DNA from 2 places in the Rhodopirellula halodulae genome. Region 1 is predicted to be linked to the other one. Evidence: riboswitches for the same ligand, from Rfam matches in the RefSeq annotation. Region 1 holds a riboswitch; the other holds the start of a gene.
What was found. Region 1 has a riboswitch for cyclic di-GMP ahead of LOC70_RS21915 (Flp family type IVb pilin). Riboswitches for the same ligand answer to the same signal wherever they lie in the genome.
Positions count from the first base shown of each region.

Region 2: it holds a riboswitch for cyclic di-GMP, as region 1 does, so the genes downstream of both, LOC70_RS16420 (hypothetical protein) here and LOC70_RS21915 (Flp family type IVb pilin) in region 1, are expected to answer to the same signal.

Region 1 covers NZ_JAJKFV010000029.1:2,461,425-2,476,833, forward strand. Annotated here, with positions in the region: gene lptB (LPS export ABC transporter ATP-binding protein) at 1-678, opposite strand, end outside; gene lepB (signal peptidase I) at 699-2,786, opposite strand; gene LOC70_RS21905 (hypothetical protein) at 3,016-4,428, shown strand; gene LOC70_RS21910 (DinB family protein) at 4,508-5,719, shown strand; cyclic di-GMP riboswitch class I at 6,134-6,246, shown strand; gene LOC70_RS21915 (Flp family type IVb pilin) at 6,420-6,599, shown strand; gene LOC70_RS21920 (A24 family peptidase) at 7,040-7,597, shown strand; gene cpaB (Flp pilus assembly protein CpaB) at 7,879-8,991, shown strand; partial or broken gene LOC70_RS21930 (type II and III secretion system protein family protein) at 9,338-10,398, shown strand; gene LOC70_RS21935 (hypothetical protein) at 10,399-10,950, shown strand; gene LOC70_RS21940 (AAA family ATPase) at 11,074-12,300, shown strand; gene LOC70_RS21945 (apolipoprotein N-acyltransferase) at 12,420-14,276, shown strand; gene proS (proline--tRNA ligase) at 14,380-15,409, opposite strand, start outside.
Region 2 covers NZ_JAJKFV010000029.1:912,063-927,471, reverse strand. Annotated here, with positions in the region: gene LOC70_RS16445 (HEAT repeat domain-containing protein) at 1-277, opposite strand, end outside; gene LOC70_RS16440 (hypothetical protein) at 418-783, opposite strand; gene LOC70_RS16435 (hypothetical protein) at 845-1,693, opposite strand; gene LOC70_RS16430 (DUF1501 domain-containing protein) at 1,846-3,216, opposite strand; gene LOC70_RS16425 (DUF1553 domain-containing protein) at 3,226-6,045, opposite strand; cyclic di-GMP riboswitch class I at 6,426-6,510, shown strand; gene LOC70_RS16420 (hypothetical protein) at 6,593-7,240, shown strand; gene LOC70_RS16415 (TadE/TadG family type IV pilus assembly protein) at 7,326-8,549, shown strand; gene LOC70_RS16410 (TadE family protein) at 8,605-9,030, shown strand; gene LOC70_RS16405 (hypothetical protein) at 9,131-9,817, opposite strand; gene LOC70_RS16400 (arylsulfatase) at 10,026-11,504, opposite strand; gene LOC70_RS16395 (arylsulfatase) at 11,645-13,741, shown strand; gene LOC70_RS16390 (FAD-dependent oxidoreductase) at 13,955-15,409, shown strand, end outside.

The DNA of each region.
Region 1 (15,409 bases):
GGTCAAAATCTCTCGCGCGGCGTGGTCGGTGATCAACACGCTGATGCCTGAATCGCGGAGCTGTTGAATGACGCCTTGGATCGACTGGACCGTGACCGGGTCAATCCCCGCGAACGGTTCGTCCAGCATCACAATTCGAGGATTGGAGACCAAGCAGCGCGCGATTTCGAGTCGACGACGTTCACCTCCGGACAATCCCGCTGCCCGGCTTTTGCGGATGTGAGTGATGTTGAACTCTTCCAGCAACGCTTGGGTGCGTTCCTTGCGTTCTTTGCGGCCGACGCCCAGCAATTCAAACAGAGCCGAGATGTTTTGTTCGACCGTCAGCTTCTTAAAGACACTGGGTTCCTGGGGCAGGTAGCCCATGTGACCATCGCGAGCACGCCGGAACATGGGCCAGTCCGTGACGTCCTGTCCGCTGAGGTACACGCGGCCTTGGTCCGGTTGCACCAGCCCGCAAATCATTCGGAAGCTGGTTGATTTTCCAGCACCGTTGGGGCCCAGCAAGCCGACGATTTCCGCATCGCCGACATGCAAATTGACGCCGTCCACCACGCGTCGTCGTCCGTAAGTCTTTTGCAGCCCGACGGCTTCCAGCACCGGTTCGGATGACGATGCGAAAGCGTTCGCCTCGGTGTCCTGTTGAGGAAATGAGGTGGGAGTGAATTGATCCGTCATGTTCGATTCCTTTCGATGCATCACTTGATGCGTTGCATGCGATCCAAGTTAGGCCAAAACGGAAGGGGTTTTTTCCATGGGTGCGGCCAGAAGACCAGCAAGGCTTTGCCGACCAACAGATCGCGAGGCACGTACGAAACATCCGCGAATTTGTAGGCGTCTTCATCGGGGCTTTGATACATCCCCAATCGAGTTTTGTTTCCTGCCCAACAGCGAGCGTCGAGGCTCTCGGGGCTATTGTCGCCCATCGGGAAGAACTGGTCTTCATCCATTCGGAAGGAAACGGTGCGGCGAGCTTCCCAGCCGGGGAACTCGGACCAAATGGTTGGTTCGCCCATCAAAATTTGAATGTCGCGAACGATTTCGTCGGCTTGTGAGCCGGCACCGACAAAGCGTCGGAGTCGCCCCATGTCGTAGTCCAACATGCCATCGTTGCTGTTGTTGACCGCGATGTAGTACTTGTCGCGTTGGATCAGCATTTGATGCAGTTCAGCGGAGCCACCTGATACACCGATCGCAACCGGAGCAGCGTCCAACGGATTTCCCGCCCCATCGTATTGCGGTTGATTCTGATCGGGAGGAACGATCGCGGCGAAGTCGAATGTGGTCGGCGTTTCGAACGTGATCACTTCGTCATCGACCCACAGCGTCAGTTGGTTGTCCGCGTTGCTGAAGCGAATCGCGTGACGTTGTCCGGCGCGGATTGACGTCTGTGCCGTTGGACTGAGATTGTCGTTGCCATCGAACTTAAACGACTGGGGTTCTGCGGATGACCGGCCCATTTCCAACGACAGCGTGGCATTGCCCGTTTGCAGATCGATGTGGCAAAGATGGCGGACGCCAGCCTCGACAATTTCCAAGTGAAGTTGTTTTGCGTCGCCGGAGGTCTCGATGTCTTGGGTGACGATTAAATCGCCGACCCAGTGGATTCCTTCCGAGCCATGATTGGAACCGCCGTAAACGACCGTGCCTCGAAACTGTGCCAAGTCGCCGCCGGATTCGTAATTGCTTTTGAAGACACCGGCCGTTCGGCTCTGACCCAGCAAGCGTTTGAAGAGCGACGCACCCGGAGCTGGTTTCAGGTCGTAGACTCGGTCCGAGTCCACATGCAGGTAAGCGTCGTAGGCATAGAAGTCGGTGATCAATCGACCGCTTTGAGGATCGATGTCTGCCAGGGAACCTCCCGCGATGGCATCTCGCCATTGAGATTCGGTTGGGAAACGGTGGTAGTAACGGAGCCATTGAGTTTGGTCGCCCTCGGCTTGCACGGTGGCAGTCAACCCATCGGGCGACGCGGTGACTTTCCATGAGTTCTCGGGGGCGGTCGATTGACCGGGTTGCCAGGGCTGCAATCGAGACGGGTAGTTCGCATCGAGCAACGCTTTGGCTTGATGGTTGCTGTCATAAACCAAGTGGCTCATGGCGAGCAATTTTTCAGGTGGCTTGCGTTGGATTTGTCCAATGTTTTCGATGCGGTCGAAATCGCTGCCGTCGATGTCACCGGGCTGGTCGGCTTTTGCGGCTTCTGAATTCGGACGGGCGTAGATGTCACCGTGGCGGATCGAAACCGTTTCACCGGGCAGACCGACCAATCGTTTGATGTAGTTCTGTTTTGGGTTCACGGGGACTTTGAAAACGATCACGTCCCAGCGTTGAGGTTCTTTCAGTGTGTAGGCGAACTTGCTGACCAGAATCCGGTCGCCGCTGAACGTTTGTTGATTGGGATCGTTGGCGAGGTCCAATGAATTGACGTGGCGGCAGTTCGGGCAAATGCCTCCGACGACCGCGTTCTCGAGGGCCGGGGTACGGTTTTCGAGGCTGGCGCCAATCGGAAACTGTTGGCCGCATTGGTCGCAGAAAATGTCTTTGTGGGCACCCATCAATGCGGGAGCCATGGATCCGGTGGGAATCACGAAGGCTTCTGCGATGAACGCACGGAACAGCAACGCCAAAATGAACGCGACCGCGAATGCTTCGACCGTTTCGCGGGAGCCTTGCAGGCGGAAAACGGCGGCGCGTTGCTGAGGAACAGACATGGCATCAAAAGCCGCCTGTGCTTCGGAAACCGTGTCCTCGGCGGTGGTTTTCGATTCGATCGGTTGATTCATAACGTTCGAAAAACGGGGAAATCGCTGGAAGGGAGCAGTCTAGCGAAAGTTCGGCTCGACCGGACCATCGGTTTTTTTCGGCCAAACCGGCGCAATCGGGCCAAACGCAAGGCGAGCATTCGGGGTGAATCTGGGCGCCGGGTGAGGACGATTCCTCGGATAGAGGACACTGCCACGCTCTTCCACGGACGAAGAGGAGCCTCTGTTCACCGCAAGGATGATTTCTCTCGTGAAACCCGTCGCCCCAGCCACCGAATTTCCAGCCCCCCGCTGGATCCTGCCGTTGGTTTTGGCCGCGACCGCCATGGCGTTGTTCACGGTCCAATCGCCGGAGTCCTCGATCGCGGAATCAGCAGACGTCCGGGATGCTCGACCCTTCGACGTTTCTTCTGCGGTTGAGCCCGCTGCAACTGCTGATCCGGAAATGAAATTGGTGTCGGCCAAGATCAATCGGACGGGGTCGCAGTTGAGCGATCGGTCCTCGATCCAGTGGGACGACTTGAGTGAAATTCCCGAGACGGGAATTTCGGAAGCGGACGCTCAGTTGGTTGCTTCGTCCCGGTCGGATTTATCGGGGGTATCCGGTACCCAGGTCAGCTACACCCGGTACGAGGTCATGCAGTGGGCTTATCAAAATTCGCCCGAAGCCAACATGATTGACCAAGAAATACGATCGGTTTCATGCGGTGTGGATTGCGATGATGAAGACGCAATGTGCCAATTGCGGTTGATAACATCTGTTCTGGCAGAAATCGCTCTGGGACGTCGAGCCGATGATGCGGCCGAAGCAGCCAAGGCTTACGACCGACTGATCGCCGCGCAAGACGGAATTGAAATCGCCGGCGAGGGTTTGCGTGTTCAGGACCGATTGATTGATTTGGCGAACGAAGCGGACCGATTGGGCGTTCCCGATGGAGACGTGTTGCAATTGCAGCAGGCCAAATTGGTTTGGCAAGACATGCAGTTGCAACAGAACTTTGCCACCCGAAAGCTGCGACAAGAGCTCGCTCGTCGAACCGGGCGACCGGAAGCTGAGGTGGCGATCGCGTTGATTCACGAGCCGCTGCAAACGTTGGAATCGATCGGATCGGTTGATACGGGGCTCAGCGTCGCGACCGCTTTGGAAAACCGCAACGATTTGAAAGCGGTCAAAAAGCTGTGCGCTGGAATGCGAACTTGCAACGTGTCATCGGCACGTCAGCTGATGGGTGCCATCAATCCGGGCGTCGGTTTGGCAATCGCCTCCGCGGGAGCCAAAGGATTGCTTTCTTGCCTGCATCCTGACACCAGCGGTCGCGATTTGAATTGCCGACGTCAGCAATGTTCGCTGCTTCGCGAATCACTTTCGGGCGTTGTTCGCAACGAAACGCTGCAGGCCGTCCTCGACGTTCGGTTGGCTCAATCGCGTTTGGAGTTGATCGATCAGCAATTGCTGTGGGCTCAAGAACGTTTGCAAGAAAAGCAAGCGGCGATCGATCTGGATCAGCAACCTGTGGGCTCGGACGATCTGATTCGATTGGAAATTCAGCGTGTTCGCGGAGATCAGTTGGCTCGCCGATTGGATTTATCGCTTGCCATCACGGAATGGAAACGCGTGCAAGGAATCGTGCAGCAATCAAGACGAAGCGGCGTGCTACGATAGCGGCTGGTCATTATCCAATGCGATTGCCGGAACCACCCGCATGTTCCGGATCATTGCACCGCTTCAATAGGACGTTTCCATGCTTCCGGCTGCCCCGTTGTCGAGAACGCCGCTCTTTCGCGAATCATCTGGGTTCGCCATTCGTTTGCTGGCGAGTCTCGGATTGCTTCTTGGGACTGTGATCGCGGGCCCTTTGAACAGGGCAGATGCTTCGCCCGGGGATCCCGCTCTGGTTCAGATTTGGCCGAACAAGGTGGTTTCGATCGAAACACACTGGGGATTTCGCGTTGCGATCACGCATGGGACGAAACCGACGGAGAATCTGGGCAATTGCGATCTAACGGTCGATTTGGGCCGGGCGGAACAAGTTTGGCTGCAACGTTTGCCGAATGAAGATGCTGTCCGAGCAATCAGGCAGCCAAGCGACCTTGCACTTTCGAAATCAGATCCGAATTTGGTCGAGGTAACCGTCGAGTCAAACCGCATGGCGGTGATTCAGGTGGATGGCATGCGGATCGTGGTGGCCGCCGACGAATTAAACGCGAGCGAACTAGAGCAATTCGGGCAGATTGATCTGTTGGTAGGCGACCCGTCGGGGATTGCTGGTGTGTCGGATCCGTCTTCGGATAGCTTTGTGATCCGCAATTGGATACCGTTGGATCAAACCAAGGCGGACGACATCGGAACCGATGCGGCGAACCAATGGGAAACAAGAACTCGATCGCACAATGCGGTGGCGGTATCGGCAAAGACACCAAAGTTGGAGAAGCAGCCTCCCGTTCGTTGGCTGATGGCGACGGAAGTTTGGACCATGCCCGATGAGATGGACGAGCTGTTTGTCGCGATGGAACGTTCTTGCCGTGAGTCTCAGACGATTTTCGCCGATTTGTCGGTGGCTCAGATGAATTTCCGTCCGGCCAACGGAACGCACACGCCGCGTTGGAATGTGGAACACATGATGGGGCGTCAGCTGTTGTTCTTCTCTCAGATTTACAACGCGATTGATCCGTCGATTCCGGTGATGGATCTGAACCCCGCGCAGATGCCACCGGATTATGAATTCGCTCACGCGGATTGGACGGGAGCGGAAGAGGCTCGGCAGATGCAACGCGTCAGCAAGTTCACGCGGCGTTTTGCCTACTTGTTGGATGGTTACGCTGTCGACGAGAAGGCACCAGCCAGTCGCTGGCCAACATTGGCAGCGCTGCTGAAGCAGATGGAACGTCACTACGGCGAGCACACCGCGAATACTCAAAAGAAGTTTGAGTTACCCGGTTGGCCCAGCGAATGATTCGGCTGCACGCGTGGATGTTCGCGTAGGCTGGTCACGCTGAATGATCGCGGATTCGAAGCTTGTCGTGAGCAAATGCGGGCAGGCTGAGTGCGTTTGCATGGCATGTATCGCCCAGTCCCATCCGAGTAGGGGTGGATTCGAATGTTCGGCGTGGGGCGGCGATGTGGTGTGATTCCCTGCGACACGGTGTCCAAATGTGCGGCACGCAGCGCGTTGCAATCGTTAGGACCGGTGCAACCCGGCATCTTGCCTCAGCGTTAAGGTTGGGGCAAACGATCTTTTTTGACACCTTCGTTTTCTGTCGTAGTGTTCGGTAGTGAGAAAGTGAGTTGCGGTTTCACGCGGCTCACTGCCCTGCTGAACGGTCGAAGGTGTGTTGCCTTTTTCAGCTTGGTGGGGTCAGCCGAAGTTCCCTGACAAAGGCAAACCGTTCGAGAGGACGGCACGCAAAACCACGGGTCCGTGAGTCGGCCGAGCGTCTTTGATGTCGCTGGGCTTGGCTTCAGGAAAGCCGGGTTGCCGTGGAAAGAACACGTGATGTTTCTTCGGAACATCCGAGTTTGAACCGAGGCTTGTCAGTTTGATTTCCAACGACGAAGGCTGTTGTCACGTGGTCGATTCACATCGAGTCGGCTGACACATTGTCGCCGGGTTAACGAGACATCTTCGTGGCCCCCGTTTTTGTCTGGAGTTAGACATGAAGAAATTTGCTGAAAACGTTGTTGCTTTCTTGAAAGAAGAAGACGGACCAACTGCAGTTGAATACGCCGTCTTGTTGGCTTTGATCATCGTCGTTTGCATCGGTGCTGTTACCACGATCGGTAACAACGCCAATGACAAGTTCGGCGAAGCCGGTGCAGCGATCGCCGCTAACTGATCGCTTGCATGGCGGGCTCGTCCCGTCAATTTGGCGACATCCCGAATGGCGGTGGAAGCGATTCCACCGTCCTTCGGAATCGCCGCAGGGGGAGCCCTTTTGCTGTGAACTCAGTGGCGTGAGTTGCCATCGGATGCGCCGAACCGTGTCCTGGCACCCGATCGTTTCACGCTTGGTTCATGGTCCAACCTCAATCCAAATCACCTTCTAGCTTGCCCCCGGGCATTGAGCGAATGAACTATCCACTGATACCTGCCGACGCAGCCGCCCACGTATGGCAACTTGCCTGCTGTGGCGTGACTTTGTTGTTCGCCATGTTGAGCTGGCTCATCGGTCCTCGTTGAGACGTTCACCGCCACCAAAAAAACATTCCAATTTGAAACCACCAACGGCGACTCGTTGCACGGACGAATCGACCGAAGAAACACGGGGATATCACCATGGAAACGCTCCTAAATGCCATCACTGAGAACTGGACCATTTGGTTCGTGACGGTGGTCTTGATCGTTGCCGCCGTCATCGACGGTATGATTTTGAAAGTGCCGAACTGGCTGACCTTCCCGTTCATCATTTGCGGTTGGGCTCACTGCTTCATCCAAGGCGGATTGCCAGGATTGGGCTACAGCCTGCTGGGGACTTTCGGCGGCATGATGATGCTGTTGCCACTTCGCAACGTCGGCGGCATGGGTGCCGGTGACGTGAAACTGTTGGCTGGCATCGGTGCATGGTGTGGATTCATGATCACCTTGAAGGCCTTCGCCGCGACGGCAGTGGTTGGTGGAATCATGGCACTGTTCATGATCTGGAAGAGCGGAGCTTGGGAAAAGCACTACGCTCAGTTCTGGACCATCATGGAAGAGTGGCGAACGGTTCGTAAGCCAGAACGATTGGCTGCAATCGCTCGAGAGCGAAAGCCAACCATGTATCTGCTGCCTTATGGCATCCCGATGGCGATCGGAACGATCATCTACTTCGCCGCCACGGGTCAGCTTGTTTGATTCAATTTGAACGGCGAGGGCCGCATGGTTACCCCATGCGGCCTGTCGTCATTTGTGCCCCAAATCATGGGGCTTCTCCCACAATGCGTTGGATTTCAGGTGCTAATTGGTCGCGTGTTAATCTGTGACGATTACGCGAAGACGCCCGGTTGCCCCAAGTGTGTTTACCTCGTGAAGACACACACCCGATACCGTGAGTGACGCTTCCATTGCGGGCGATCGAACCCACGATCGAATTCGACGCGAGCAGTCTGTCAACACTGGTCACCTAAACGATTGCCATGCGAAATAAATCAGTCTTCCTCATCCTGGCGTGCGTTTGCGGCACCATTGCCGCAATCGGCATGAGCCAATGGATGCAAGCTCAGTCGACCGGCGGCAACACCGTTGAAATGGTCGAGATCTTTGTGACCTCCAAAACCATCGACATCGCCGAAGAAATCACGGCTGACAAGATTCGTTTGGAGCAATGGCCCGCTGATCGAGTGCCACAAGGCGCCAGCGGAAAGCTCGAGGACGTCGAAGGAAAATTCGCTCGCCAGCGTTTTTATGAAGGCGAGCCTGTGATGCCGGTGAAGTTGATGGCGGACGCTAATGGTTCCTCGCAAACGATTCCCGTCGGTTACAGCGTCGTATCGATGCGAGCCGATCCGGAAAGTAGCGTGGCGACTTTGGTTCGCCCCGGCGACCGCGTCGATGTGATGGCATATTTCGTCAAAAGCGATCTGATTCCCGAGACCACCGCCAAGTCGGTTTTGACTGGCGTGCGAGTCTTCGCTGTGGACGGACGCACCGAACGTGAAGTGGACCCCGAAGTGGAAGCAAAGCCAGCGAAATCTATCTCGCTGTTGATCCATAAGAAAGACACACCCGCTTGGACCTACGCCAGTGAACTTGGCAAGATCCGCCTGACCCTGGGGAACCCAAGCGACACTCGCGAAAGCGAAGGCGGCAACACCGAAGGCGAAGACTTCCTGAAGTGGTTGTCGGATTATCAAATCGCACAAGCAGAACGTGAAGAATCTGACCGTGAAGAGACGCCTGTTTCGACACCTTCCATCCAAGCCCCTAAGAAGGAAAAGAAGAAGGGCTTCAAGATGCTGAAGATGTCCGGTGGCGTGCTGACGGAATACTGGATCGAAGAGGGATCCAGCGTGCCGAAGGTGCTCAATGAATCCGGTCGAGAAAACATTCAAGAAGACACGAAGGATCTCAGTACTCGTCCGGGGGCGGATTATCCCCTCCCTAGCGAGAACGAACTGGATGAACCGAGTGCACCGACCGATTACAGCTATCTGAATGGATCGCAAAGCCCGTTTTACAACAGCGGCCCATCGCGAGGATCAGAAGCGTTCGGTTCGCAAGACAAAGAATACGGTCCAACCAGCCGCTGATTGATTTCAGCGAACACAAGACGGAAGCCAAGGCAAGCTCGCTGAGTCCAGCGAGTCGCCGCCCACGACCAACGCGTTTGTAACGGAAAGCGTTGGTCGTCGAAGTCGCGAGCGTTCATGGATGAATGCTCGTTGAGAAGATTGAATAACTCGACCCGCCCCGGCAAGGATGCCTCCGATGCGAGTGTGCACTTTTCGAAACTGTTGTGATTCAACGCTGACTCGTTGGATCGCAGCCGCCTTGATGCTGGTGACCGCCAGCGCGACTGGGACGGTCTCAGCTCAGTCCGCATCGACTTTGACATCCGCCGCTGGCGACCACAAAATCAGCCAGACCGTCGAAAGGATGGACCTGATTGTCAAAAGTAGTCGCATCCTGTCGTTGAACGAACGCATTCCGCGATTCCAGGTTCACAACGAAGAGGTGTTGGGCGCGACACCCGTTTCTGAAAACCAAATTCAAGTCTTCGGGAAAACGCCGGGCACCACGCAGATCAATTTGTGGGACACGGAAGACAAGCTTTACACCATCGACGTCACCGTTGTCGCGGATGCTCGCGAGGTCGAAGGCATCTTGAACTCGCAGTTGCCTTTGGCATCGTTGCGAGTCACGCCGATCGGTGAATCCGCCATCATCTCGGGTTACGTGACCAGCGTCGACGACGTGGATCGTGCCGTGGCGATCACGGAGCAGTTCTACACCACCGTGATCAACAACATCGAAGTGGTGGGTGTTCAACAAGTCTTGTTGCATACCAAGATCATGGAAGTCAGCCGGACGAAGCTTCGTCAACTCGGCGTCGACTTGGCAGTACTCGATGACAACTTCACTTTGCTCAACGGACCCAGCGGCGTGCTGAACGTCGACGCATTGGGAGCATTCCCTGACGACGGTGCGATCCTGGGACCTGTCGGGCCGCTGTCCAACAGCAACGCCATCACTCGGATGAACGTCAGCAATAATTTCGAAGCGTTGTTGTCAGCGTTGGAAGAACAAAAGCTGGTCAAGCTACTGGCCGAGCCGACCGTGGTTGCAACGCACGGTCGTCCCGCACGATTCACCGTCGGCGGTCGAATCCCGACCATCGTGCCCGGTCAAAACGGGCAGGTACAGATCACTTACGAAGATTACGGTACCAGCATCGACTTCCTGCCTTTCGTGGTTGGACCCGGACGGATTCGTTTGGAAGTTCGTCCAGAGGTCAGCGAACCGGATGCTTCGCGTGCGGTCACAATCGATGGTACCAATGTGACCGCGTTCACGACTCGCTATGTCGAAACCGCCGTTGAGATGCAGGCGGGGCAGACGTTCGCTTTGCCGGTTTGTTGCAAAGCCGCACGGAAGCCACCACCACGCGAACTCCGTTCTTCGGAAGCTTGCCTTACGTCGGTGCGTTGTTCCGCCAGATGCAAGAGCGTCGCAACGAAATTGAATTGCTGATCATGGTCACACCTGAGTTGGTCGAAGCCATGGACCCGCACGAGGTGCCTCGCGGTGGCCCAGGTCTGAACTCGCATTCACCTGACGACAAAGAGTTCTACGCATTCGGTCATATCGAAGTGCCAAACTTGAAAGCCAACGATTGCTACAACGAAAACGCTCAGCCTGGCATCAACGGCATGATCCAAGGCAGCCCGATCGAGTCGGGGCCAATGATTCACAACCCGCCGGGGTACAACGCACCGATGCAAATGGTTCCTGGGCAAGCCTACCCACAAGGTGAGATCGTTGATCCAACTTTGCCAAGTCCTCAAGCATCACTGCGGACACCCAATCGGACCCAGGCCAACGTGGCTGGTTACTACCAACCGCAACCGAACCGGCAACAACCGGTGAGCCAACGAGCCAACAACCGGTACGAAGCCGGCGTCTTGTTGCCAGCCGATGCGATCGTTCCCAGTGCGGAGCCCAAGAAGGTCGCCGACGGAGTGATCGTGAGCCAGCCTGAATACCGATGACAAACCAAGCGGCTTGATCGGTTCGTTGAGCCTATCAAGTCGCATTGAAATTGCCCCACATGTGGCCCGGGATTCGTCCCGGGCTGTCCCCATGATTCTTCCCACCATTCGAAGCTGTCAGTTATGAGTAACGTCCTACGATTGGCTTTGGTCGATCCAAACGACTCGTCCCGCGAAACCTTGAAAGCGATGCTTTTGGGCATGGACACCGTTTGGTTGGAGGCGGACTGCTCTCGCTATGAGTTCTTCCCGGACATCGTGGAGCAAACGACGCCGGACGTGGGTGTGATCTCGTTGGACACGGATTCGACCGCGGCGATTCGACTGATTGAACGGATCACACACGAAAATCCCAACACCGCTTTGCTGGCAACCAGCGCCGTTAGTGACGGGCAGTTGATCCTTCAGGCGATTCGCGCGGGGGCACGCGAATTCTTGACGTTGCCATTGGTGGAAGACGAATTGTCGGCAGCTTTGGGACGTATTGGGCAAGCGAAGTTCGGTGGGGGCGACGCTCGCAATCGCTCGTGTGAGGTGATTGCGATCGCTGGAGCCACCGGGGGCGTGGGGACAACCAGCACCGCTGTGAACTTGGGATGTGTTCTCGCGGAAGAGAGTCGCAACAGCGTTGCTTTGCTCGATTTGGATTTGGCGCTCGGCGATGCCGATGTGTTCTTGGATGCAATTCCGGACTACACGCTGGCCGATGTGGTGCAAAACATCGGTCGTCTGGATATTCAGTTGCTGAAAAAGTCACTGACCAAGCATTCCAGCGGTCTGTACTTGCTGCCTCGCCCGGTAGAACTGCATGACTTGGAAGCGATCGACGCGGAAAGTCTGAGGAAAGTGATCGGTCTGTTGAAGGCATCGTTCTCGCACCTCATCGTCGACCTTTCAAAGACCTACAACGCGCTGGACATGATCGCGATCGAAGCAGCATCAAAAGTTCTGCTCGTCACGCAATTGGATTTGCCTTGTTTGCGAAACGTCGTTCGATTGATGATGAGTTTCGAAGAGACGGAAGGGCTCGCCGATCGCGTTGAGATCATTGTGAACCGAGCCGGATTGGACGCCGGTCAAATCAGTCTGAAGAAGGCAAAAGAAACCTTGGGCCGAGAGATCTTCGCCCTGTTGCCAAACGACTATCGCACGATGGTCGAGGTGCGAAACAACGGGGTGCCTTTGATCACGCAAGCTCCCAAAGCGGCTCTCACCCAAGCTTTCCGCGACGTGGCTCATCGCTTGGGCAACCCGTCTCCCACTGAATCAGAAGAGGGCGAGTCCAGCGAAGGTCATGGCGGAGCCGAAAGCCGTTGGAAACGCTTTTGGCCGGGCGCGGCAAAGGCTTGATCGAAGGTCCTGTCGAGGGTTTGATGTCCGACAGCATCACGTAAACGGGTTGTCGGGCATCGAGCGGACTGGTATTTCACGGGCAAACGAATCGTTTCCCGTGTTCGCGAGCCAGTCCGTTGAGCGACAAATCATCCGCCGAGTCTCCTTCTTTTGAGACGCCTGACTCAGCCGACCGGTCCAACGCGTCTGGTAGTGACAACGCCGCGAGTTGGAAATGGTGTTTCGCGGCATCCACGTTGGCGGCTGGTGTTCTGTGGGCTTCTGGTCCACCGCTGGCGATCGGACCGCTCGTTTTTGTCGCCATCGTTCCGCTGCTCGCCATCGCGGAAACGCCCGACGCGACGCCTTGGAAACGCAGTGTCTATCTGGCTTTCTTGGGCTATTGGTTGTTGAGTTTGCAGGGGCTGCGTCACGCGCATCCGCTGATGTTTTTGCCATGGTTGGCGTTGTCCGCTTACCTTGCCATCTATCCGGTGCTCTTCATCGGGTTGATTCGAAAGTGGCAACGCGTCGCATCGAATCGTGAGGGCTGGCGCAGCAAAATTCCGATCGGCATGATCGCGGCGGTGTATTGGGTCGGCCTGGAATGGATTCGCAACTATCTGTTCACCGGAATCTCTGTGTTGATGTTGGGGCACGCGTTGGCGGACATGCCGATGCTAATTCAGATCGCTGATTTAGGAGGGACTTATGCGGTGAGCTTTGTCATCGTGACCGTCAACGTCGCGATGTATGAAGCCGCGAAACGTTGGATCGTGCAAACGATTTTGCAACGCGGTGCACCAACCGGAGAGGCACGCAGGGATGCTTGGGGATCGATTGTCGTGGCGGCGACGTTGTTGCTGGCAACTTGCGTCTACGGATTGAGCGCTTTGCAGCATGAAGTCCAGCCTGGCGAAGTCACGGTTGCCTTGCTCGGACGCAACGAACCAACGATTTACGAACAGGACATCCAGCGCGAGCAGGCAATCTTCAGCGAGTACGCGAAAGCGAGCGTGGATGCGGTTGCGAATTCGAAGACAACGATTGACGCTGTGGTTTGGCCCGAGTCGATGTTCTCCGGCGGCATGCCTTGGATGACCACGGGACCGAATTTGGTCGTTCCCGATTTCATGCAGAGTCCTGGAATGTCACCGCTGCCTCCCGAGCAACTCGAATTCGCAGTCCAAAACAGCCAACAACAATTTCGCGAACGGGCCGTCATCATTCAAAAAGCGATGGTGTCGGACGAAGCGTTGCAGAACACAATGCCGGCGATCATCGGTGGTTGCGGATTGGTGCGATACGCGGAAAAGCCCAGCCAATTCAGCGGAGTGATCTGGGTGGATGCTTCCGGGGAAGTCGCGGGGACCTATGCCAAGAATCACTTGGTGCTGTTCGGCGAGACGATTCCGCTGGTGAAGAGTCTGCCTTGGATCAAAGACATGGTGCCGCCAGGACTCGGTTTGGATCGAGGCGATACGGGAGAGCGGTTTGATTTGCCCGGTTTGTCGCTGCTGCCGAATCTCTGCATCGAAACGGCTGTGGAGCGGGTTCCGATTCGGCACATGCACCAATTGATGTCGGACCAGGTACGAGCCGACGGCGCGGTGAACAAGTCTGCCACCGACCTTTTACCGAACGCGATTGTCACGTTGACCAACGATGTTTGGTTTCGAAACTCCGCGGTCGTGGATCATCACCTGCGTTGTGCCCAACTGGTGGCTGTTGGTTGTCGTCGTCCAATTTTGTCCGCCGCCAATGGCGGACCGACGGCGTGGGTGGATTCGTTCGGGCGTGTGGTTGAACGTTTGCCCAAAGGCGAAGACGGTGTCATCTACGCACAGCCAGATCTCGACAGTCGAGTCAGTGTCTACGTTCGTTGGCAAGATTGGCCGGCAACGATCCTTGGTTTGATTGCCGGTTGGGGATGGATTGCCATGTGGTGGGCGTGGTGGCGCGGACGTGGCCACCATGATCCCGCACCCGAGTGATACGGGATTCGTTCGGCTTAACACAACGACCGACGATGGCCAGCTTCACCGTGAGTTGTTCAGTGACTGTTGGCTTGGCTGTGTCGCCGATGGTTGCTTGCTCTCAATAAGCTTTCGCAAACACGGCTCGTTTCGCCGCGGGCTTTCCGGTCAGGAAACAACTTCCCTCGGTGTCGTTGTCTGATTGAGGAACACAACGAATCGTGACCTTCAATTCCTTCAGCAATGGCTGCAAGGAATCTTCGTCGGCGAAATGGCACCATGCGAATCCACCTGCGATCGCATCGTCGTCTTTGGACGAAAAGAAGTCACGAAACTCGGCTTCGGTCTTCAGCTCGACGGTGTTGTCTTCGCGAAGCTTCAACGCGGCGTCGTAGAGTTCTTGCTGCAACGTGGCCAGTTTCTCGCCGATGGTGGCGACCAATTCGGTTCGCTCAATACCGACGCTCTTGGGTTGATTTCGAATACCGCAGAAGACGGTGCCCGCGGCAATGTCTTTCGGACCGACTTCCAGGCGAATGGGCACACCACGTTTGATGTGGAACCATTTTTTCTCGCCTCCGCGAATGTCTCGATCGTCGATGGAGACTCGAACGGGCGCGCCGGCGTAGGTTTGTGCGGCCAATTCGTCGCGCAGTGATTCGACATATGCCAACACTTCGGCGCGCGAATCGTCTTTGTAGATCGGTTGGATCACAACGTGCGTGGGGGCCAAGCGAGGTGGCAACACCAGACCGTCGTCGTCGCTGTGCGTCATGATCAACGCGCCCACCAATCGGGTGCTGACGCCCCACGAGGTGGTCCATGCGTACTCGATATCGCCCGTCTCGCTTTGGAATTTAATTTCCTGGGCACGCGAGAAGTTTTGGCCGAGGAAGTGGCTAGTTCCGGCCTGCAATGCCTTGCGGTCTTGCATCATGGCTTCGATCGACAGGGTTTCGACCGCGCCGGGGAAACGCTCCAACGGAGTTTTGCTGCCGACGATGACCGGCATCGCCATCCAGTTTTCCGCGAAGTCGCGATAGACCTCGACCATCTTTTCGGTTTCTTCGATGGCTTCGGCTTCCGTCGCGTGAACCGTGTGACCTTCTTGCCACAAGAATTCAGCCGTTCGCAGGAACATTCGCGTCCGC
Region 2 (15,409 bases), 1.5 Mb from region 1:
CAGGTGACAGCGCCACCATGATCCGCCGAATTGACTCCGGATTGATCTGCAACAACGCGTCGCCTTCGTCTCGCAACGTCTTCAGATGAATCAATCGCAATAGCCCGCCGGTGATGGCAGGATCGGCATCGATCAATCGCTCCGACTCCTCCGCGAGCGCAGCGATCAAAGCCGGACCACTCAGCTCGGCATCGTCGGCAAATTGCTTGAGCGTCACTCCAGCTTGAACGGGATCCGCACCGGGGGACAGCAAGGGATCAAAAGAGATTTCCGACAAAGGTCTAGGTTCCAGGTTGAGGTGAATTTCTGGGGCAGGGAAGGGCAGGGCAGAGCAGGGTGGTCAACACGGCGTTGCTGTGGATCGTTGCCATAGCGAGTCGCAACAATACCATGTTAAAACTCGCTCGCGATGCTCCGTCAGGAAGCATCCGAATCGGGGTCGTACGTCAAATCAGGATTCACGGCATCGCTCCAGCCGAGTTGATCAATGTCGGATGGCGTGGCCCATCGGCTGTTGCCACGATAAAGGTGCGATTGATCGACCGGACATTTGGGATCTTCGGCGTCAGCGTAGACATGCACCCCATTCAAATCGGGTTGCAACCAAATGGCTTCGCATTCGTCGCAAACCACCAAACCGTACGTGGGTCGGTCGTTGACCAATCCGCACGCGCGGATGGAACACAACCCTTGTTCGCAAATGGGACACGAACCGACGCTGAACCGCGGGTTCGATTTTGAATCGGCAGACGATTCGTTGGAGGGTGGGTCAAGCTGGGACACGGAATAAATTTCCAACAATACGAAACGGATGAATTGCGGGTGAGATCGTGTTACCGAGAGGTCACAATGGAAACGCGGTGATCAAACGATTGCCTTCCATGACCAATCGGACACGCCGAGCCATTGGATTGCGACGCTGGCGGCCATCACGTCCACCCACATACCCAACTCGTTTTCCCATATCGACGGTGTAGATCGTTCGGTTGCCATCCACTTCTTTCGTCGTGCGTTGATTGGCTTGTGCCTTCTCATAGGCCTTGTCGATGGTTGCCAAGGCTCCGGGCATGTCACCGTCAAATACACCGTGTTTGCCACTTCGATTGGGCTGGTCCTTGGTGTGACGCCGCAGGTGTTCCAGACGGTGACCTTCCGCGCTTCCTGGCGTATACAGCACGCCGGCCGGTGATAGATATCGATCTGGACTGATTTCCCGCAGCAGACCGTACTTCAGATCGCTTTGCTCCGCGTCCGCATCCCGCGAAGCGGTGCTGTTCGTCTTGGACGAACTCGCCGGGTCGCCTCGGGTCATTTTTGACGCGAGCGGTCCAGGCGAATCCTTTCGTATCGATTCCGTTCTACCGGTCTTGGTCGAGGCGTCGTCAGGCTTTGACTTCTGCGAATGGACCGCTGACGCCTTCGATTGTGAGACCGAATCCGATTGCTTCGGCTTTGCGGAACTGGCTTTGGGGGAGTCAACAGGTGCGGTCGACGAACGATCCGCCACCTGCTCTCGCGAAACTTCGTTGGCGGGCAGTGCCGGCAAATTCCATCCGGTGGCATCATTGATGGTCGGCCGCAACAGCGTGTAACCGCCGATCAGCACAGCGATGACCACCCCAGCCGCCGTGGTCTGTTTGGCCTTTTTTCCGCCGGACCGGTGCGGTCCAGAGCGATTTTCAGCAGCGTTCATGTCGAATGGTTCGCGGCAGCGTGTTCAGAAGAGAGCGTCAAAAGATCCCAACTTACCAGCCAACCCCAAAACTGGCCAACCAGCACGAAATTGTCGGCCTCGAAGGTGTCACTCACGCAGTCCAGAACTCACATTCGGCACTCGACCATTGATCAACCGTTCAAAATTTCCTCGACGATACGGCCGTGGACGTCGGTGAGGCGGAAGTCTCGGCCGGCGTAGCGGTAGGTCAAACGCTCGTGGTCGATGCCCAATTGATGCAAGATCGTGGCGTGCAGGTCGTGCATGTGGACTCGATCTCGCACGGCGTAGTAACCAAACTCATCGGTTTCACCGTACGTCATTCCGCCGCGCACACCTCCGCCTCCGAGCACCATGCTGAACCCCTGTGGGTTGTGGTCCCGTCCGTTGCTTCCTTGCACAACGGGCGTTCGTCCAAATTCTCCACCCCAGACGATCAACGTGTCTTCCCATAAACCGCGTTGTTGCAGATCCGCGATCAAGCCAGCAATGGGCTTGTCCGTCGTTGCGGCGTTCTTGTCGTGACCTTTCTTGAGATTGCCGTGCTGGTCCCAAACCTGACCACTGCTGACCGTGATGAAACGGACACCGGCTTCCGCCAGTCTTCGGGCCATCAGACAACTGCGACCAAAGGAATCCGTCGCCTTGTCACCGATCCCATACAGCTCCTTCGTGGTTTGCGTTTCTTTCGAAAGGTCCATCACCTCCGGCGCAGCACCTCGCATGCGATTGGCAAGATCAACCGCCTCGATTGCACCATCGGTGGAACGATCGCGACCGGAGACTTCGGCGTGCGCACGATTGAGTCGGTTGACCAAAGCAAACTGATGATCTTGAGCCGAATCCAAGTAGGCGATCTTGCCATCCCCGATCTTTCCGTTCTTGCCGATCACGGTGGCTTGATGCTTCGCGGGTAAGAAAGCAGCCCCATAGTTGCGAGGGCCGCCGTGAGCCGTCGCGGGAGCAATCGCGACGTGAGCCGGCAAATCCGGATGAGCCGACCCCAAGGCATAACTCACCCACGCACCAACACTCGGACGAACAAAGTTATCGCTTCCCGTGTTGACCATCCCAACGGCTTGCCCGTGAGATTGACCACGAGTGTGCATGGACCGGATCACGCAGAGTGAATCCAAATGCTTGCTCATTTCCGGCAACAAATCGGTCGCCCACAATCCCGCCTCACCATGCTGGGACCATTTCCACGGACTGGCCAGCAACGTTGGTTTGGCACTGATCTGCGGCGGCAGATCGAACGGCAAGTCCTTGCCGTTGTCCGCAATCAAACGTGGTTTGTAGTCAAAGGTGTCCACATGCGACGGGCCACCGTGCATGAACAAAAAAATTACCCGCTTGGCCTTGGCAGGATGATGCGAGACGGACGCGGCATCGTTGGTCTCACCGGCCAAGGTGAAACCAGCCGGAACGGCGGAGGCCGTGACCGCCAAGGCTCCCGTGGTCCAAGACGAGTGGACCAAACAATCGCGTCGACTCAATTTCATTGTTCCACCTCAATCCAAAAATCGAAATTCAGTGCTGGCAAAGATCGCGGCGATCCATTCGCGATAACGATCGGCTTCCGTTGGCAAGGTCTTCGCTGCATCGCTTGCCAACCACTCCTGCAAAATCGCGAGGTCCGTGGATTGTGACGGCCGAGTCAACAAGACTTCACAAACCCAGTTGACTCGCTGCTCCACGGTCTCCGTCTCCGCCAACATTTTCTGAGTGGTCAGCATCGCCCATCGCCGCACTTCGGGACTGCCGATCAGCGTCAACGCCTGAGCCGGAACATTGGTGGTCGGACGTTTTCCAACCAGCAGATCGGGGTCCGCCACGTCCAAGTTGGCCAACAACGGCGGAACCTCCGACCGAATCAATGGTAGATAAAGCGTGCGTTTCGGATCATCCAATCCAAACGCGGTGACTGCCTTTGAATTGGCGTTGTTCTGACTCACGAGAGTCGCGTAACCATCCATCAAATTTTCGCGTCCGGTTGAGTCCAACACGCCGGCGGAGACCAACATGGCGTCGCGAATCGACTCCGCAGGAATCCTTCGTCGACTGCCACGCCATCTCAATTGGTTTTCCGGATCCAGTGCCACGCGGGGATCATCGTCGGACGTGGTCGCCCGAGAGTAAGCGTCGCTGCAAACGATTTGCCGGATCAATTGTTTTTGACGCCAACCATTGCGAACGAACTCCAACGTCAATGCGTCCAACAATTCTGGATGAGTCGGTCGCCGGCCTCGCTCACCAAAGTTGTCAACCGTGGAAACCAAACCATCGCCCATCAAATGCATCCAGATTCGGTTGACGCTGACGCGCGCCGTCAAAGGGTGATCGGGGTCTGTCAACCATCGAGCGAGTTCCAATCGCCCGCTGCCATTCAATGGTTCAAACGCGGTGGTTGATTCACTGAACACGCGTGGGATCCCACGAGCCACCACAGGCCCCAAATTGCGAACCTCACCTCGAACATGGATCGGACAATCCTCCTGCTCATCGCTTGGCAAATTCGCTAGAGCCATTGCCATTGGACGCGGAGCTGGTGCGTTGCTGATCAAACGATCGCGTTCCCTTTTGACCGCATCGCGACGTTCGCGAAGAGCCGACTGCATCAACTCCGACTTGGCGTTGTTGGACGCTTCGTCATCGCCGCGATTTTCTTCGTCAACGCGAACCCACTGAACCGCATCGGCGATCACGTATCCATCGGTGCCTTCGTTGGACAACAAGACCGACGTCTGCGTGTCCGCTTCACAATCAAACTCTTTCAGTACGGAATAAGTCCCCTGTTGCGGCTTCACATTCTGCTTCAGGACCAACTCCGTCACGGTTTCGCCCAACCGAACGGTCACGGGCACTCGCGACGCACGATTGCCGTTGGAGTTGTAGTGCACCCGCAGCTCGTATCGCCCAGCGTCAGGCAGCACAGCACGAAACTCGATTGTCGCTTCGCCTTTGTTGTCGTTGGCATCATGCACGTACCCTTTGCCGACGAACCGAGGCGTGTAGGTTGATTCGACCCAATGTCCTTTTTGAATGGCATCGACGTCGTCAACCACGATGCCCTTCATCTTGTCTTTCGCCGCCAACGCTTTTAGCTCGTCTTCCAGCTCCTTAAGCTCACGATCCAGACGATCGCGAGCCTTCTCGTAGTCGGCAAGCTGCTTGGCATGTTCAGATGAAATCGGCAAAGGCGTCTTCTTCCAAGTGCTGACGTACTGTTGCGATTCGCCGTGCAGTGTTCGTGTGCTCCGAAAGATTCCGGCCAACGCGTAGTAGTCTTCCGTGGTGATGGGATCGAACTTATGGTCGTGGCATCGGGCACAACCGAGCGTCATCCCCAAGAAAGCTCGTCCCACGGTGTCGATCTGCTCGTCCACCACATCCATTCGCAACTTGGTTTTGTCGCGTTCGCTGAGCATCTTGGTGCCGATCATCATGAACGTGGTCGCGACCAACTTGTCGTAGCGATCAGCGTCGGTTTCAGCATCCATCAAATCACCCGCGATTTGTTCGCGAATCATTTGATCGATTGGCACGTCTTCCGCAAAAGATCGAACCAAATAATCGCGGTAACGCCACGCGTTGTGATACGTCGCGTTGAAGTCGCTTCCGTTGCTGTCGGCATAGCGAGCCACATCCATCCAGTGCCTCGCCCAATGTTCCGCGAATGCGGGACTGGTCAGGTACTGATCTACCAAACGACGCCAATGTCGGTCGCTGGGGTCCCGCTGAAAACGATGCAACGTATCCCGGTCAGGAGGCAAGCCCGTTAAATCAAACGCCAACCTGCGAAGCCGCACGCTGGGAGTCGCCATGGATGTCGGTCGAACATCCTTTGCGAGCAACAGATCGTCTAAGAAAGCGTCGATCCAAGAACCGGATTGATGGGTTGTCGGTGCCGGTGTCGCCTTCGGAGATTGAAAGGCCCAAAATTCACGGGCACGTTCCCAATCGAGACTTTCCTTGCCCGGCGTTTGCCAAACTTGGCCATCTTCATCCGTCCGAGGATCCGGTGCCCCTCGCCGTATCCAAGTTTCGAAGTCACGCACCACGTCGGGAGGCAGTTTGCCACTGGGCGGCATTTCAGTGGATTCATACCGAATGGCGGCCATCAGCTCACTGGCATCAGGATCCCCCGGAACAATCGCCGGACCGCTATCCCCGCCGTGCACCCAACCTTGTTTGACATCCAATCGCAAGGAACCACCAAGTTCCTCCGAATCCGCCGCGTGACACTCATAGCAGTGTTCAATCAACACCGGTCGTATTCGGGCTTCGAAGAAATCAAACGACTCTTCGCTCGACTCATCGGCCATCAGCATGCCGAGATTCGCGGTCAAAAGCCAAGCCACCAACAGCGAAAGGCGGATTCGCCGCGATCTCAGCGGGCGGTCAAACCAAGCAACAGCAAGCGAGGCGAGCAGCACGAACGGACTCTTCATTACAGAACCGTCGATCATCAGGCGGGGAAGGAAAGGAGGGGCATACAGACTACACCACCGCCAACTGCGGTGCAAAACCGGCCCCTGACAAGCGATAACACTCAACCCATCGCCTTTGCACTAAACGCACAAATTCGCAACCTCATGAACCGCTGCTTGGTTCGCAGGAATCCTCGCGTTTCGATCCAAAAATCCTCTCCCCAGGCGATTCCGTAACCTATTGTTTTCATTAGCGAAGTTGTGAGCTTCCGTTTAGTCATTCAAGAAAAAAGCAAACTTCGAGTAATCGAAGGACGCAAAGTCATGGATCCTGGCTTTTACTTCCAGGATCGCCAGACCGCCCTGGATGCTTCGACGTCGCACTGATTGAAAGACGCGAACGTCGCGTTGAGCGGGGGGGATCCCGACTCACAACCGAGACTCTCAAATGGCGAATGCTTTTTGTCTGAAGAAAAGGTTCTTAATTGCCGTCTTCGCGATCTGTTTAGGGACGAGTAACATCGTCCTCCACGCGGAAGACTCCAAGAACATCTACTACATCGAAGAGAATTGGGAACTCGTACTCGGTGAGCCAGATCCCAAGATCAACTCGCCTCAAGTCTCATTCTTCGTCTATCCCGATAGTGGCGATGAATCCCGCTACTTTGAGCTTCAACTGAACTACGCGGCGGACGCCACCTATTCAAGCGGCGGCTTTCGCGTCACCGCGGCATCCAACGATCAGATCGTTGACCATGAGCGGGGTGGCAACTTCCAAAACTGGACCGTCGCGAATGATCGGATCCAGTGGACCACAGTGATGGCAGTCCAGGATTCTCGCTACCTGTTCGCAATCAAGAACGGACAGTCATCTGACTGGGGTTCGTTTGGTGGTCCTGATTACCTGGTGGAAATGCCACATGGCTCAGGAAAACGTCTATCAAATTACCACCCCGACAAGAGCCTCGCGAACGTCGACATTGGTTTTGGAGCCAACCGAGTGGACTCCATTCTTTTGAAGAGCGTACGCGTGATCTACTCCGATGGGAGCCAAGAGCACGTCAGTGTGAACGCTTCGCCGACTTCAATCCACTGAAAAAGTCGCTTTGCGTTTGGCTGAACAGCAAAAGATCATCTGCACAACGAACGGCAGAAATCTGATCTGACACCGACAAAGAACGATGAATCCTTCCACAATTGATCACGTTCGATACCTCACATTGACTCCCTTCTCGGACCAGGTCTCTCCGATGAACGATGACAAAATTCTTCGAACCAAAACTTCTTCCCGCAAGGCGGACAGCCGACGTGGTGCAGCAGGAATCTTCGGACTGATTCTATGCGTTGCCATGGTCACTTTGCTCGCCGTGGTATCCGAATTCGCTTACATCAATACCGCTCGGACCGAACTCTCCCGTTCAGCAGACTCAGCGGCGCTAGCGGGTGCTTGGGCGCTGCATGACGCTCGAGTCCGCGGTGACTTGAATGCAAACCAACAAGTGATTTTGGCCGCAGATATTCTGGGGGCCGCCAACGAAGTCGGTGATGTTCAAGCTCACTTGGCGTCCGATGAACGGTCCGTCGAAATCGGAACGTTCAACGCTGGCACGCAAACTTTCTATTCAACAGGAAACTCGAATACGGCAAACGCTGTGCGAGTCAACTTCCTTCTTACCAATTCAGTTCACGGTGAGTTGCCGTTGCAACTTGGTGGCTTGACAGGCAGAAAAACACAATCGCTTTCGAGAAGCGTCATTGCTGCCTTTCAACACAATATTGTTGGTTTCGAGCGCCCCCACACCGAGGCGTCAACCGTTGAAATTCTCCCAATCGCCTTGGATGAAGAAACATGGCAGCAGGTCGTGTCCAAAGACACCGAAGATAAATTCATGTACTGGAACGGATCGATTGCCAATGGAAGTGACGGCTTTCATGAATGTTCGCTCTATCCCACTGGAACGGGATCGCCGGGCAACCGTGGAACGGTCGATATCGGATCGTCCAACAACAGCACCAAGGACATCCGGCGACAAATTCTTCACGGTATTTCGCAAGATGACTTTGATGCTCTTGGAAAAGAACTGATTTTCAACGATCAGGGCGAACTATCTCTCAACGGCGACACGGGGATCAGCGCTGGCATCAAGGCGGAACTCGAATCGATCATTGGCGAAAAACGAATCATCCCGATTTTCCGCCGGGTACAAGGCAATGGCAACAACGCGAATTACACCATCATCGCGTGGGAGGGCATTCGCATTCTGAGCGTTCGGCTAACCGGCCCAATGAAGCACAAGCATCTGACGATCCAACCGGCCCCCATGGTTGCACGTGGTTGCAAGCTGAGCCAAACCGGCGACAGTCACAGCGAATATCTTTACTCTCCTGCAATGCTGGTGGATTGAAACGATGATCTCGAATTCTAAAGCGCAATCACCACCAATTGCACATCGACAGTTGGTGCGTCGATCGAGCTGTCGCAATCCCAAACGAGGCAGCGACCGACTTGGGGCCGCTGCGGTGGAGTTTGCCGTCATAGCACCAATCATGATATTCATGACCTTTGGCTTGATTGAACTGGGACGGCTAAGTCAACTTCGCGACAGCGCCATCCATGCCACGCGGGAAGGCGCCCGGGTCGCTATCAAACCAACATCTTCGGCAATCGAAATCAACAACAGAATCGAAGAAGAATTGGAATTGATGGGCATCCAGGGCGGGACGTCAACGGTGGAGTATTCAAACGATGTCAGCTCAGGAAGCCAACTTGTTACTGTGCACGTCCATGTACCCATCACATCAAATAGCTGGATGCCAAATTTCTTGACGCTCGGCGTGGATCAGCTCCACGGATCGACGACCATGCGGATGGAAAGCACGAATTAACCTGTCGATCCCACACTGCATCAGGGTCAAAAAAAATCGGCACTGGCTGAAAGCAATTCAGCCAGTGCCGGTCCGTGCAAGTTGGCAGGTTCGACTCCAGTTACTCAGCGTCCTCGCTACCAGCCTCTGCTTCTGTTACTTCCTCGTCCTCCTTCGCCTGAGCCGCCATTTGCTCTTGTTGGCGATTTTCTTCCTCACGCTGCTTGCGTTCTTCTTCCAAAGTCTTCTTGGTCGCCTGGAGTTCTTCTCGAGTGGCCTTCAGCTGCTGTTGCAGTTCAGATGTTCTGGTCTGCATGTTCTTTTTAACATTCGCGACCTGCTGCTGCAGTTTGTTGTTGCGCTGTTGAGCCGCCTTCTCTTGCTCTTCTGCTGCGTCGGTCACAGCAGCCAGCTTCACTTCCGCTTGCTCGGCACGTTTGGTTTGCGAAGCAAGCTGCTCTTTCAACGATGCCAACTCTGCTTTCAATGAAGCTATCGCTTGATCGGCTTCGTCGAGTTTGGCTGCCTTGTCTTCCAGCGTTTGTTTGGCGTCCGCCAGTTGCTCTCGTAGGCCGACCAATTCGGTCGTTAAAGCGACATTCAGTTCGCTTGGGTTGTCAACGCTACCCATGTCGTGAGCGGACAAGCCACCCGCGGCGGTGGCACACGAGTTTGCTGGGACCGAACAAGTGGATTGCGTGGCGCAAGATGTGCTGCAGGCAGATTTTCGAAAACAGTTTCCGGCGAGTGCGGGGGCGGCGAACGACATCGCCATGGCCAAAGCGGCCGTCGTGGACTTCATCATCATGGGGTGGAAAACCAGAGGTGGGTCAAAAAGGTGGGGGTCAGGACCGCTCCGTCACGCGGCCCGTCCGATCCCATCCTAATTGCGTCGAAATTCATCGCAGCAGATTCCGCAACAAAATCGTAACCTGTCGTTTCCCCACGCGAAAAGCGTTGCGGACGCCACGTTGATGATTCCCGCCGTGCGTTCCGGCTCGCCGCCGCAACGCGAATCAGAACAGCTCGTCCCGCTGAACCAACTCAATCAGACGCTCGAGTTCGCCAGGGTGTTGTGCCGCCAGATCCGTTTGTTCACCGGGGTCAGTCGACAGATCAAACAACTTCCAACCGTTCTTGTTCACCGCCGGTTTTCCCTCACCAGCCAATCGGTTGCGTTCCTTGTTGCTGACAGCGTTTCTCGGATAGTTCACCGCTTTCCACTTTCCCGAACGAATTCCCACGGACGTGTCGCCTTCGCGACTGGCCCAATAAAGGTATTCGTGACGGCGTTGTCGCTCCGGTTGACCGAGCAACGATGGCAGGTAGGAGATCCCGTCAATTTGGCTTGGTGGTTTGACACCGGCAATTTCGCACGCGGTCGGTAAGAAGTCCCAAAACGCCGATGGGTGATCGCTGGTCGAGCCCGGTTCGATGGTGCCCCGCCATTTCGCTAGAAATGGAATGCGAATGCCACCTTCATGCATGGATCGTTTGCTTCCCTGCAAAGGCCCGCTGCTTAGAAAGAATCGATCGCTGTGCCCACCCTCATGATGCGGCCCGTTGTCCGAGGTAAAGATCACAAGTGTCTGTTCGGCGATCCCCAGTTCATCGAGCAATGCATCCAACCGGCCCATGTCATGGTCCATCTTGGTGATCATCGCCGCGAATCCTTTTTCCGGATTGGGCCAATCGCGATCAGCGTAGATTCCGTAGTCTGGAATCTCCATGCCATCACCATTCACCCTTCCGGCTTCGTTGTTGGCGTGTGGGATGGTCCAGTGAATGTGCAACAAAAATGGCTCCGCCGCGTGCGTGCGAATGAAGTCGAACGCAGCTTCGGTCATCACATCATGGGAATAGGTATCTTTCTTCACCGACACGCGACCACGCGCCGCCGGGTTGGTGCTGACCACGTTGCCGGGAAACAACAACTGACGTTTGTCTTCCCAGAGATACGGCGGATAAAAGTTGTGTGCGTTGGACTGGTTCATGTATCCCGTCCATGTATCGAACCCGTTGTTCATCGGATGTCCCGGGTTTTCGATTTCCTCGGGAACGTCGACGTTGCCAAGAGCCCACTTGCCGACACCACCGGTGGCATAGCCCGCCTTGGAAAGTAACGAGGCAACCGTCGGTTGCTCGCCATCCAAATCACGAGCGGCGTTTCCGATCAACCCTGTGCTGCCAACATGCTGACCGGTCCACAAAGTCAACCTCGATGGGCGACAGACCGTATGACCAGCGTAGTGATCGGTGAATCGAATCCCCTCGGCAGCCATCTGATCCAAACGCGGCGTTTGAATCTCCTTTTGGCCGTAACATCCCAAGTCACCGTAACCGAGGTCATCGGCCATCACGTAGATAATGTTGGGACGACGCTCCCCGGATCCCTTCGATGTTTCATTCGCGTGACAGCACGATCGATCCACACTGCCGACCGCGGTCAAGGCGACCAGAACGAACAGGAGTCTCTGCCATCGAAAAGAATTCATCGGGTTCATCGTTGGTGCACAAAGAGGAAAGCGTGGGATAATTGATGTACGATCTCTGATCCCTCACACACTAACATGCGAACCGCCCAAAGGCATCTTGCCCGTTTCGCGGCCGCCGCCAATTCACCGTGGATCGAATCATGAAACGCAGCGTGACTGTTCAGGCCGCCTTCCTGGCTTGCCTTCTCTTTTGTTTGTTGCCCAGCCAGAACGGATGGGGGCAAACCGGCGAGGCTTCCATGCAACGCCCGAACGTGTTGCTGATCATGGTCGACGATTTGGGATTCTCTGATCTCGGTTGCTACGGCAGCGAAATCGAAACGCCGCATCTGGATGCATTGGCCGCGAACGGCTTGCGATTTTCTCAGTTCTACAACACCGCGAAATGTCACTCTTCACGAGTTTCGTTGTTGACGGGCCAATACTGCATCGCCGCCGGTGACACATCGCTCTCGCGCGCGGTCACCAGTGCGGAAACGCTGGGGGCGCAAGGCTACTACACCGCAATGGCTGGGAAGTGGCACTTGCAAAAGGAGCCAACCGATTTCGGATTTCAACGATACTTCGGCCACCTCAGTGGTGCTTGCAATTACTTCTTGGGTGACAACACGTTTCGGCTAGACGGACAACCTTGGTCGGTTCCCTCCGAAGGCTTCTACACCACCGTCGCGAACGTGGACCATGCAATGAAGTTTCTTCACCAAGCCGACGAAGCTGATAATCCGTGGTTTCTCTACGTGGCATTCAACGCACCTCACGCTCCGCTGCAAGCGTTGCCCCAGGATTACGCCAAGTACGAAGGGCGCTACGATCAGGGATGGGATGTCATCCACCAGCGACGAGCCGCTCGGCAGAAAGAACTGGGCATCACCTCAGCGGATCTGATTCCGAGCGAACGTCCTGATCACATTCCCGCTTGGGATTCGTTGTCCGATCCACGCAAGGAGTTCGAAACCAAACGCATGACCGCCTTGGCCGCGATGATCGATCGTGTCGACCAAGAGACTGGACGCTTGATCGAACACTTGGAAGAGACCGGTGACATCGACAACACGTTGATCTGGTTCGTCTCGGACAACGGGGCTTGTCCCTATGATCGAACCAGCCAAAAAATCGAGGCCAAGCCTACCGACGGAACGGTGTCTTGGAGCGATTCCACCGGTTGGGCCTGGGCTCGCAACACTCCTTTTCGGCTTTACAAACAAAACCAATTCGAAGGCGGCATCAGCACACCCGCGATCGTGCACTGGCCCAAAGGACTGAAGCCCCAACCCGGCAGCATCAATCACACACCGGCCCACCTGATCGACATCTTTCCAACGATGGTGGATGTCACGGGCAGCATGATTCCTTCGGAATGGCTTGATCGCCAACTCCGTCCTGTCTCTGGCGTTTCGCTTCGTCCCATTTTTGAAGGCGGGTCCTTCCAACGAGACGAACCACTTCACTTTTTGTTCTCCTCGGACCGTGGGTTGCGAGAGGACAATTGGAAACTAGCAAGTTTCCGGAACGGTCCTTGGGAGCTGTACGACCTGAATTCCGATCGGACCGAACGTCACAACGTTGCCGACAATCATCCCATTGTCGTGAAGCGAATGGCCGAGCGTTGGAACCAAATGGCGACGGATGTTTTGCACACGCGCTCCTTCTCGCCAACCGCAGACGTCTCGCCCGGCGATGCCGCGTCCACCCGCAACCGGCACCCCGAATGGACCGACTTTTCGCAGCGACCTCAAAACAACATTCGAGGCAACGGACGCAACAAGAAGAAATCAACCAAGTCGTCTCAACGTGCCATTCGAGCTCGCAAGAATACAACCTCGAAATGGAAACAAGGTGTCCTGCATTTGTCTTTCCACGGTGATGATCCGGGAATTGCGATGGACCGATTGCCATCCAAACTTGACCAAGGCCCCTATCACCTGGCGTTTGAGTTGCAAAGCAATGCCGCAGGTCAGGGCGACGTCTTTTTCACCACATCGCCCGATCAATCTCTTCCAAACGGTGTGCGACTTCCTTGGACGCCGAAACACGACGACCAATGGCACGCTTACTCGCTTGCGCTCGTGAACCATTCGGATGAGCAATCCACCTCTTCCAAACAGGAAATTCATCGGCTGCGTTTGGACACGAGTGACGCAAAGGGCTCCGCGAAAATTCGAAACCTGCGGGTGTTGGATGCTTCCGGCGAAGAAGTCATACGCTGGGATGGGAACACCACACCCGCTAATCAATAGATCGGGCAGGGTGCTTTTCGATCCACGCAATTGGAATCGCGACTCGAAATGCAACGAATCAAAGGTTGGGTCAGCTATGATGTGAAGCCCCCTTCGTCCCCACCCCAAAGATCAATGAAAACTGGAATGTCTCAGCACCCTGGTTTCTCCACCCGCCCTGACCATCGGCCAATCCGTCTCCCAAATTACCTTGCCTCTGCAGCCGCGTTCAGCATGATGCTCGCTGCTTTGGTATCGCCTCGAGCGCATGCCGCCGACGTGTTCGTGGAAGCCGAAAGCTTTGCCACGCACGGTGGTTGGAAATTGGATACCCAATTCATCCAACAAATGGGTTCGCCATATCTGATCGCCCACGGATTGGGGCAACCCGTCGCCGACGCCAGCACCACCGTCGACATTCCCGAACAAGGAACCTATCGCGTTTGGGTCCGAACAATCGACTGGGTTCGGCGTTGGGACGCGTCTCCTTCACCCGGGAAGTTCGAATTGCATGTCAATGGCAACAAGCTTGCCTCAACATTTGGCACCGAGAGTGCAACATGGTCTTGGCAGGACGGTGGCGTGGTCGAGTTGCCCAAGGGTTCCGCTGAACTGAAACTGAAAGACCAAACCGGGTTCGATGGTCGTTGCGACTGCATCTACTTGACCACCGATTTGGAAACAACGCCGCCGGATGTGAGCGACGTGCTTTCACCATGGCGACGCACTCAATTGGGTTTGCCTGAAACGCCGGTTACCAAAGGTCCCTATGACTTGGTCGTTGTCGGTGGTGGTTATGCCGGCATGGCATCGGCTTTGTCGGCCGCGCGGATGGGTTGCCGGGTCGCCCTGATTCAAGACCGTGGTGTGCTGGGAGGCAACGGTTCCAGCGAAGTTCGTGTGTGGGCGATGGGAAACATTCGTCGCGGAAAATTTCCTCGCATTGGTGAGATCGTCGAGGAATTCTCCGACAAAGCCACCAAATCGCCCGGCACCTACGAAGAGTTCGGCGACGAACAAAAAGAAGAAATCGTCACTGCGGAACCCAACATTGATTTGTTGCTGAACCATCACGCTTACGCGGTGAAGATGAAAGAAGGCACGGAGAGCAAGGAAATCGAACATGTGCTTGCCCTGAACACCAAAACGGGCGAAGACCTTCGGGTTTCCGGCGACCGTTTTGTTGACTGCACCGGCCATGGCTGGATCGGCGAGTGGGCCAATGCCGACCTTGACATCACCGACAAAGGCCGCATGGGCATGAGCAACATGTGGCGTTGGGACGAAGTCGACGACGCTCCTGAGTTCCCCAAGACTCCCTGGGCGTTGCAACTCAACATGGAAGACTTTCCTTATCCGCGTGATCATCACGGTCAATGGTTTTGGGAAAGTGGATTCGACATTGATCCGCTGGGCGACGCCGAAGCCATCCGCGATTGGAACCTGCGTGCGGTTTATGGTGCGTTCAATGCGATGAAGAATGGCGACGGCGCTGCCGATCATCCCAACGCACAACTGACCTGGGTCGCTTACATCGGTGGGCCTCGAGAAAGCCGTCGACTGCTCGGTGATGTGGTCCTGAACCAAGAAGACATTGTCAGTAAAAGAGAATTCCCTGACGGCTGCGTTCCCAGCACTTGGTCAATCGATCTGCACTACCCCAAGAAAGAATTCGCGGACAAGTTTCCC